Regions from separate parts of the Erwinia sp. E602 genome, predicted to be linked through region 2. Evidence: predicted binding sites of a transcription regulator. Region 2 holds the regulator's gene; each other region holds the start of a gene.

Region 1 (3,275 bases), 1.4 Mb from region 2:
GTCGAAGAAGGCGTAGACCAGGTTAATCACCAGCAGGAAGAAGCTCACCGGGGTAATCAGCGGCAGCGACAGGCAGAAGAAACGCCGTACCGGACCGGCGCCGTCGATAGCGGCGGCTTCCACCAGCGATTTCGGGATCGACTGCAGCGCGGCGAAGAAGAACAGGAAGTTGTAGCTCATCTGCTGCCAGATCGACGCCAGAACGATCAGAAACATCGCCTGGCCGCTGTTCTGCGCGTAGTTCCAGTTGTAGCCCCACTGGTTCAGCAGGTGGCTGAACAGGCCGAGGCCGGGGTTAAACAGGAACATCCACAATACCGCCGCCACCACCGGTGCCACCGCATAGGGCAGCAGCAGCAGGGTCTGGTAGAGTTTTTTCAGCCGTACGACGTGATCGACCAGCGCCGCCAGCAGCAGCGAGAAGGTCATACCGCAGACGGTAACCAGCCCGCTGAACTTGATGGTGGTCCAGAAGGACTCGAGGTAGTACGGGTCGCTGAACAGCCGTTTAAAGTTCTCCAGCCCGACGAAGGTGCTGGAGATGCCGAACGGATCGAGGTTCTGCAGCGAGTACCACAGCGCCTCGCCGGCCGGCCAGAGAAAGAAGATCGCGGTAATCAGCAGCTGCGGCAGCACTAACAGATAGGGTAGCGCGCTGGTGCGGAAAACGGGACGGGGTTGGGACATAGTTGAACTCCGAAAAGCACATCGGGCGGCATTGCTGCCGCCCGTTAGCCGGATTGCTCCGGCCCCAGCGAATACTTACTTCGTCTGCTGTTCGAAACGGCGCAGCAGCTCATTACCACGCTTCACGGCGTTATCCAGCGCAGCCTGCGGGGTCTGCTTGCCGGTCCATACGCCTTCCAGCTCTTCGTCCACGATGGTACGGATCTGCGGCATATTGCCCAGACGCATGCCTTTGGTGAACGGCAGCGGATCTTTGTTCAGCATCTGACGGGTGGCGGTATCGGCACCCGGGTTCTTGTCGTAGAAGCCCTGCTGTTTGGTCAGCTCATAGGCGGCGGTAGTGATCGGCAGGTAGCCGGTTTTCTGGTGCCACTCGGCGGCGATTTCCGGGGTAGCCAGGAACTGCATAAACTCGGCCGCGCCCTTGTAGGTCGCCGCGTCTTTGCCCTTCATCACCCACAGGCTGGCTCCGCCGATAATGGCGTTCTGCGGCGCGTTCGGTACGGTCTCATCGTACGGCATCATGCCAACGCCGAAGTTGAATTTAGCGTACTTACGGATGTCGGCCAGCGAGCCGGAGGAGGCGGTGGTGATAGCGCAGTCGCCGTTGTAGAACTTGGACGTCGACTCATCTTTACGGCCGAAGTAGGTGAAATCACCCTTCTTGTTCAGATCCTCCAGCAGCTGGATATGGCGTACCTGCACCGGCTTGTTGAACTCCAGCACCGCGTCGGTACCGTCGAAGCCGTTGTTTTTGGTCGCCACCGGCAGGCCGTGCCAGGCGCTGAAGTTCTCAATCTGGATCCAGCCCTGCCAGCCGCTGGCGTAACCACAGCTCATGCCCGCTTTACGCAGCGCGTCGGTGTCTTTCGCCAGCTCCTGCCAGGTTTTTGGCGGCTGGTCCGGGTTCAGGCCGGCTTTCTTAAAGGCGTCTTTGTTGTAGTACAGCACCGGGGTGGAGCTGTTAAACGGCTGCGAAATCAGCTGGCCGTTGCTGTCGCTGTAGTAACCGGCCACCGCAGGTACGAACTGCTTAGGGTCCATCGCGATACCGGCATTTTTAAACACTTCATGCACCGGTACGATCGCTTTTGAGGCCATCATGGTGGCGGTGCCCACTTCATACACCTGCAGCAGCGCCGGTGCTTTGCCGGTGCGCACGGCGGCGATGCCGGCGGCCAGGCTCTGCTCGTAGTTGCCCTTATAGGCCGGTACGATTTTGTAATCCGGGTGCGTTTCATTAAAACGCTTAGCCAGTGAGTCCACCTCAACGCCCAGCTCGCCTTCCATCGAGTGCCAGAACGGAATTTCGGTAGCAGCCAGTGCGCTGCCGCTAAAGGTCAGACCCAGCACGAGGCTGAGTGCGGTACGACGGAATGCGGTAGATGACATATCGGTTTCCTGTGCCCGTTTTAATGATGCGCGATTCCGCGCACTGTGTGAGTCGGCAAGTAACATGCCACGGCTGAATGACAGATTAATAATAGATATATGTCAGAAATGTGACGGGCGGATGACGGGAAAGTCGGCGCGGGACTACAAAACTGGGACGAGAGTAACAACTTTACGCAATAGCGGAGAGATGACGATCACAGAATTAAAACGAAGATGTACGCACGATCGGCACAAAAAGGGGCAGCCAGAGCGGCTGCCCGCAATCACTTAGCCGCCCAGGTAGGCGCTGCGCACCGCCTCATTGGCCAGCAGCGCGTCACCGGTGTCTTCGAGCACCACATGACCGTTTTCGAGCACGTAGCCACGGTCGGCCAGCTTCAGCGCCTGGTTAGCATTCTGCTCCACGAGGAAAATGGTCATGCCTTCCTGACGCAGCTGTTCGATGGTGTCGAAAATCTGCTGAATGATGATCGGAGCCAGCCCGAGCGAGGGTTCGTCCAGCAGCAGCAGGCGCGGCTGGCTCATCAGCGCACGGCCGATGGCCAGCATCTGCTGCTCACCGCCGGACATGGTGCCGGCGCGCTGCACGCGACGCTCCCACAGGCGCGGGAACAGTTCGTAAACGCGCTTAATGCGCTGCTGATACTGCTGGCGCTCGGCAAAGAAACCGCCCATCGCCAGGTTCTCTTCCACCGTCATCCGTGAAAAAACGCGGCGCCCTTCCGGCACGATAGCGATCGCTTCACGCATAATGCGCGCCGTCTGCCAGTCGGTAATGTCTTTGCCGTCGAAGGTAACGGTGCCCTGAGTAGCACGCGGTTCGCCGCACAGGGTGCCGAGGATGGTGGTTTTCCCCGCCCCGTTGGCCCCGATCAGGGTGACGATTTCACCCTGACTGATGTGCAGGCTGACGTTGTGCAGCGCCTGGATTTTACCGTAGTGGGTGCTGATATTGTTCAGGGACAGCATTGGGTTACTCATATTAAGCCTCCCCGAGGTAAGCGCGGATCACGTCCGGGTTATTGCGGATCTCGTCCGGCGTGCCGTTGGCCAGCGGCGTGCCCTGGTTCACCACGTAGATGCGATCGGAAATGCCCATCACCAGTTTCATATCGTGTTCAATCAACAGTACCGAGACCTTATGTTCCCCGCGCAGTTCGGCGATAAGCTCGTCCAGCTCGTGGGTCTCTTTC
Region 2 (3,275 bases):
CGCACTCCGCAGCTGATCGTCGTTGCCGAATACCTTCAGGTGCGGGTCGGTATGGAAGTGAATCTCATGGCGGCCGTTGCTCAGCGTTTCCGCCTCGCGCTGCAGGATGCGCAGCATCAGCGGCACGTCGACCTTCTCCTGCAGATCCAGCGTCGGCGCCGCTTCGATGCGCGACAACGTCAGCAGCTGGCTGACCAGGCTGTCCATGCGTTTCGCCTGCTCCTGCATGGTGTGCAGGGCCTTATCACGCAGGCTGCCCTCCAGCACCGAATCGTTCATCATCTCCAGGTAGCCCTGCAGTACCGTCAGCGGCGTGCGCAGTTCGTGGCTGACGTTGGCGAAGAAGTTACGCCGCGCGCCTTCCAGCTGGTGCTTCTGGGTCACGTCGCGGGCCACCATCAGCCACTGCCCTTCGGTGTAAGGCATCACGCGGAACTCAAGGTGGCGCTGGTTATTGAGGATCAGGGTGAGAGGACGGGAGAAATCGCGCTGGCGCAGGTAGCGGGTAAATTCAGGATAACGCAGCAGGTTGAGGATATTCTGCCCGTTGTCCTCCGGCCAGCGCAGGTTCAGCAGCTGCTGGGCGAGACCGTTACACCAGAAAATGGTGCCCTCTTCGGTGGTCAGCACCACCGCATCCGGCAGCGATTCCGCCCCGCTGCGAAAGCGTTTAATCAGATGCCCCAGCTCGCGACGGCGACGACGGTTACGCGCCTGCATCTGATACAGGCCGTAAAACAGCGGTTCCCAGCTGCCGCGCCCGCTCGGCGGCGTCATGCTGCGATCCACCCACAGCCAGTGGGAAAGCCGGAGTAAATTGTTGAAATGAAAACCCAGCACGCAGAGCACTGAGACCAACAGCAGCCAGGGCAGCCAGCCCGTCAGCAGCCCGATAAAAACGGCGGGCAGGCTGGCGAGCAGCAGCTCAAGCAATAATCTCTTCCAGGAGAGGCGTTCCAACACGGTTCAGACTCCAGCATGAACACTCAATAGCGGGCAGAGAAACGATAACCTGTTCCGCGAACCGTTTGCACCATGCGATCGTGCCCGGTCAGTTCCAGCGCCTTGCGCAGCCGGCGAATATGCACGTCAACGGTGCGATCTTCAACGTAAACGTTAGTTCCCCACACGTGGTTTAGCAACTGCTCACGGCTGTAGACGCGCTCGGGGTGGGTCATAAAGAAGTGCAGCAGTTTGTACTCGGTCGGCCCCATCTCCAGCGGCTGGGTGTCGGACATCACCCGGTGCGAGGAGGGATCGAGGCTAAGCCCCTGAATTTCAATCACCTCCTCCACCGCCATCGGGGAGATGCGGCGCATCACGGCTTTAATGCGTGCCACCAGCTCCTTCGGCGAGAACGGCTTGGTAATGTAATCATCCGCGCCCACTTCCAGCCCGCGCACGCGGTCTTCCTCTTCACCGCGCGCGGTCAGCATCATCACCGGAATATCGCGGGTCATCGCTTCACGCTTAAGATGTTTGATAAACTGAATTCCGGAACCGCCGGGTAACATCCAGTCCAGCAGAATCAAATCGGGCCAGGGTTCGATCAACAGGCTGACCGCGCTGTCATAATCCTCAGCTTCGATTGGCTGGTAGTCATTTTGCTCAAGAACGAAACACAACATCTCGCGGATTGGGGCTTCATCTTCTACTACCAGAATGCGCTTAGCCATTATTGCTCCTGCTCGGGTGACAAAAAGTCACGGGTTTATGCGGCGCCATTATGCGTCAGTTTTATGACACTTTTATGAAAAAAGCACCCGATAAATGACAGTTCACTGCGGCCCCACAGCCCACGGGTTATCAATGGTTTGCCAGCGGTACAATGTTTATAATCAGTCTCACGCTTTTCCGCCATGCAGGGAGTTTCATGCGCATCATTCATACCGCCGACTGGCATCTCGGGCAGTTTTTTTATACCAAAAGCCGGGCAGCCGAACATCAGGCCTTTCTTGACTGGCTGCTGGAGCAGGCCGAGGAGCAGCAGGCGGATGCCATTATCGTCGCAGGCGATATTTTCGACACGGGTTCACCGCCCAGCTATGCCCGCGAGCTGTACAACCGCTTTATCGTCAGGCTGCAACCCACCGGCTGCCAGCTGATCGTGCTGGGCGGCAACCATGACTCCGTCGCCATGCTCAACGAATCCCGCGAGCTGCTGGCCTGCCTGAATACCCGGGTGATAGCCGCCGCCGGTGACGACATCGCCGGGCAGGTGCTGCTGCTCAACCAGCGCGACGGGCAGGCCGGCGCGCTGCTGTGCGCCATTCCGTTCCTGCGGCCGCGCGATATCCTGCACAGCCAGAGCGGGCAGTCGGGGCGCGAGAAGCAGCTCAGCCTGCTGGAGGCGATCGCCGGACACTATCAGCAGTGCTGGCAGGAGGCGCTGGCCCGGCGTGAGGCCCTCGGCGTGACGCTGCCGATTATTGCCACCGGTCACCTGACCACCCTCGGCGTCACCAAAAGTGACGCGGTGCGCGATATCTACATCGGCACGCTCGACGCGTTTCCGGCCGACGCGTTTCCGCCCGCCGACTATATCGCCCTCGGCCATATTCACCGCGCCCAACGCATCGCCAACAGCGAGCATATCCGCTACAGCGGATCGCCCATCCCGCTAAGCTTCGATGAGCTCGGTAAGGAAAAGAGCGTCTTTCTTGTTGATTTCTCTCAGGGAAAACTCAGCAGCGTCACCCCGCTGGCCATCCCCGCGTTTCAGCCGATGCAGATGATCAAAGGGTCGCTGGCGGAGATTGAACAGCAGCTGGCCGCCGTGCAGCCGCACCCGAGCGGCAGGCCGGTCTGGCTGGATATTGAGATCGTCACCGACACCTGGCTGAGCGACCTGCAGCGCCATATTCAGCAGCTGACCGAAGCGCTGCCGGTCGAGGTGATTCTGCTGCGCCGCAGCCGCGAACAGCGGGAGAAAAACCTTGCCCGCCAGCAGAACGAAACCCTGAGCGAGCTGAGCGTGGAAGAGGTGTTCGCCCGCCGCCTGGCGCTGGAAGAGGAAGCCCCGGAGCGGCTGGCACGCGCCGGCGTGCTGTTTGCGCAGACCCTGGAAGCGGTGCGCCACGAGGAACAGCCATGAAAATACTCACCCTGCGGTTTAAAAATCTCAACTCCCTCAAGGGCGAGTGGAAGATCGACTTCAGCGCAGAGCCCTTTGCCAGCAACGGGTTGTTTGCCATCACCGGCCCGACCGGGGCCGGCAAAACCACCCTGCTGGATGCGATCTGCCTGGCGCTGTACCACGAAACACCGCGCCTGAA
Region 3 (3,275 bases), 1.3 Mb from region 2:
GAAGTCTCAATTTGCGTGCAGCGCTCGTCCACGTAGCGCAGGCGGCAGAAGTACCACAGCCACTCATTTTCACCGATGCCAAACACCTGCTGCTGATCTTTATCCGGCAGGCGCTTGTGCAGGCTGAGCAGGCGGTAGCGCATCTGATCGAAGCGCTTTTCCGTAATTGAGTTATAGACCAGCGGATTGCTGCGGGCGTTTTCGCTGACAAAAATACCCGAGCCCTGTACCACCCGGATAATGCCGATGCTGACCAGCTTCTTCAGCGCGGCGCGCACCGTATGGCGCGAGACGCCATACTCTTCCGCCAGCTCCCGCTCGCCGGGGAGCTTATGCAGCGGGCCAGGAGCCGCCTGATAAATCTTACTCAGCAGATCCTGGGTAATAAAATCCCGCTTCTTCATGGTGACGATCTCCGGTGATGGCGTGACGGTGCTGGCACAATCAGTCTGCTACAGGCGTGGCCTGGGCAGGCTGTTAGTGAGCGTCAGAACGCTACAGCAGATGATTTTCTGGTCGTTACAGCGCCTGCGCACACGCCCAGGCCGAGCTCCACGCCCACTGGAAGTTATAGCCGCCCAGCCAGCCGGTGACGTCCACCACTTCGCCGATAAAGTACAGCCCCGGCACGTCGCGCGCCTCCATGGTTTTGGAGGAGAGCTGGCTGGTATCAACGCCGCCCAGCGTCACTTCGGCGGTGCGGTAGCCCTCGGTGCCGTTCGGCTGCACCCGCCACTGGTGCAGGGTGCCGGCCAGCTCCGCCTGCTGGCGGCTGTTCAGCTGTTTCAGGGTACACTCCGGCAGCGTGCCGAGCTGCTGCAGGCACTCGACCAGTCGTTTGGGCAGGATTTTCGCCAGGCTGTTTTTCAGGCTAAGATTCGGGTGCTGGCTGCGCTCTTCATTGATAAAGGCGTCGAGGCTCTGCTGCGGCGACAGGTCGATGGTGACAAATTCGCCGGGCAGCCAGTAGCTGGAGAGCTGCAGCACCGCCGGCCCGGAGAGGCCGCGGTGGGTGAACAGCAGCGCCTCTTTAAATACCGTGCCGTCTTCGGCGGTCATCACCGACGGCACCGACACGCCGGAGAGAATTTGCAGCTGTTCCAGCAGCGGCTTGTGCAGGGTAAACGGCACCAGGCCTGCGCGGGTGGGCAGCACCTTCAGGCCAAACTGCTCGGCTATTTTATAGCCAAACGGTGATGCGCCCAGCCCCGGCATCGACAGGCCGCCGCTGGCGATCACCAGCTTCTCCGCCCGCACCTCCGCGCCGTTCAGCTGCAGGGTATAACCGGCGTCATCACGGGTCACCGCCAGCACCTCGCTGCGCAGGCGCACGCTGACGTTGCCCGCCTCGCACTCCTTCAGCAGCAGATCGACCACCTGCTGCGCCGAGTCGTCACAGAACAGCTGGCCGAGGGTCTTTTCGTGCCAGGCGATGCCGTGGCGGTTGATCAGATCGATAAAGTCCCACTGGGTGTAACGCGCCAGCGCCGACTTGCAGAAATGCGGGTTAGCAGAGAGATAGGCCGCCGGTTCGGTGTAGAGATTGGTAAAGTTACAGCGGCCGCCGCCGGACATCAGGATTTTGCGCCCGGCCTTTTTACCGTTATCCAGCAGCAGTACGCGACGCCCTTTCTGACCCGCCTGTGCGGCGCAGAACATCCCGGCCGCACCGGCACCAATCACGATCACGTCAAACTTTTCCACTGCTCACCCCGGCCAAAACCGCTAAAAACGCTGATTGTAGTGAGTTGACGGCGGCGATACCAGCTTCCGGGTAAAAAGGCGGCGGTAACAATTTGTAACTTAGTGATTTGACAGCGATTTCATCGCAAGCTGTCACACAACTGACAGAGTAATGTCAAAAAAAGTCTATATTTCCCTTTCCCCCGGCACGGGTTGTCGCAGATAATGCGCCGCGTTCATGTCCTCCAAAATGGCGTAACGCTTATGCTACATCTGTTTGCTGGTCTTGATTTCCATACCGGCCTGTTACTGGTTCTTGCTCTGCTGTTTGTGCTGGTCTACGAAGCGATTAACGGCTTCCACGACACGGCCAACGCGGTGGCAACCGTTATCTATACCCGAGCAATGCGATCGCAGTTAGCGGTGGTGATGGCCGGGGTATTTAACTTCTTCGGGGTACTGTTGGGCGGCTTAAGCGTGGCTTACGCGATCGTCCATCTGCTGCCCACCGATCTGCTGCTTAACGTTGGATCGGCCCACGGGCTGGCGATGGTCTTTTCCATGCTGCTGGCTGCTATTATCTGGAATCTCGGTACCTGGTATTTTGGGTTACCGGCCTCCAGCTCCCATACCCTGATTGGTGCCATTATCGGTATCGGCCTGACCAACGCGCTGCTGACCGGCACCTCGGTGGTGGATGCGCTGAACGTACCGAAAATGATCGGCATCTTTATGTCGCTGATTATCTCGCCGATCGTTGGCCTGGTGGTCGCCGGCGGCCTGGTGTATCTGCTGCGTCGTTTCTGGAGCGGCAGCATCAAGCGTCAGCGTATTCATATGACCCCGGCCGAGCGGGAAAAGATCGACGGCAAGAAAAAGCCGCCGTTCTGGACGCGTATCGCGCTGATCGTGTCGGCGATTGGCGTCAGCTATTCGCACGGCGCTAACGACGGTCAGAAAGGCATTGGTCTGATTATGCTGGTGCTGATCGGCGTGGCTCCGGCGGGCTTCGTGGTGAATATGAACTCCACCGGTTATGACATCACCCGTACCCGGGATGCGGTCAACCATCTGGAGCAGTATTACCAGCAGAACGCCGCCTCGCTGACCCATATCATTCAGATGGCACCACCGGCGCTGCCGACGCCGGAAGAGGTACGCTCAGGGCCGCATGATTTCCACTGTGATGCGGCGCGGGCACTGCCGGCCATCCAGCGCGCGCAGGGGCTGCTGAACAATCTGTCCAGCTATGATGCGCTTAACGTCGACCAGCGCAGCCAGCTGCGTCGCCTGCTGATGTGCATCTCTGATACCGCTGAGAAAGCCGCTAAGCTGCCGGAAACCCCGGCTGATGAGAAACGCTTCCTCAACAAGCTGAAGGGCGACCTGCTGAATACCGTTGAGTATGCCCCGGTGTGGATTATTCTCGCCGTGGCGCTGGCGCTGTCGCTGGGCACCATGGTTGGCTGGCGTCGTGTTGCCACCACCATCGGTGAGAAGATCGGTAAAAACGGCATGACCTATGCGCAGGGCATGTCGGCGCAGATGACCGCAGCGGTATCGATTGGCGTTGCCAGTTATACCGGTATGCC

The links. Region 2 encodes PhoB, which activates phosphate uptake and scavenging genes when phosphate is short. Its sites were predicted from a motif close to CTGTCATAAAACTGNCNNAT; they were not measured.
Region 1: ugpB (sn-glycerol-3-phosphate ABC transporter substrate-binding protein UgpB) is a predicted target of PhoB. The motif match lies at 2,177-2,196, and genes of this name have one in related genera.
Region 3: pitA (inorganic phosphate transporter PitA) is a predicted target of PhoB. The motif match lies at 1,834-1,853, and genes of this name have one in related genera.

What each region holds. Positions count from the first base shown of each region.
Region 1 is NZ_CP046582.1:279,385-282,659, reverse strand. It holds gene ugpA (sn-glycerol-3-phosphate ABC transporter permease UgpA) at 1-687, opposite strand, end outside; gene ugpB (sn-glycerol-3-phosphate ABC transporter substrate-binding protein UgpB) at 763-2,079, opposite strand; gene livF (high-affinity branched-chain amino acid ABC transporter ATP-binding protein LivF) at 2,350-3,063, opposite strand; gene livG (high-affinity branched-chain amino acid ABC transporter ATP-binding protein LivG) at 3,065-3,275, opposite strand, start outside.
Region 2 is NZ_CP046582.1:3,762,632-3,765,906, forward strand. It holds gene phoR (phosphate regulon sensor histidine kinase PhoR) at 1-963, opposite strand, end outside; gene phoB (phosphate response regulator transcription factor PhoB) at 987-1,676, opposite strand; gene sbcD (exonuclease subunit SbcD) at 1,874-3,094, shown strand; gene GKQ23_RS18855 (AAA family ATPase) at 3,091-3,275, shown strand, end outside.
Region 3 is NZ_CP046582.1:208,037-211,311, reverse strand. It holds gene GKQ23_RS02335 (GntR family transcriptional regulator) at 1-404, opposite strand, end outside; gene GKQ23_RS02330 (NAD(P)/FAD-dependent oxidoreductase) at 520-1,704, opposite strand; gene pitA (inorganic phosphate transporter PitA) at 1,948-3,275, shown strand, end outside.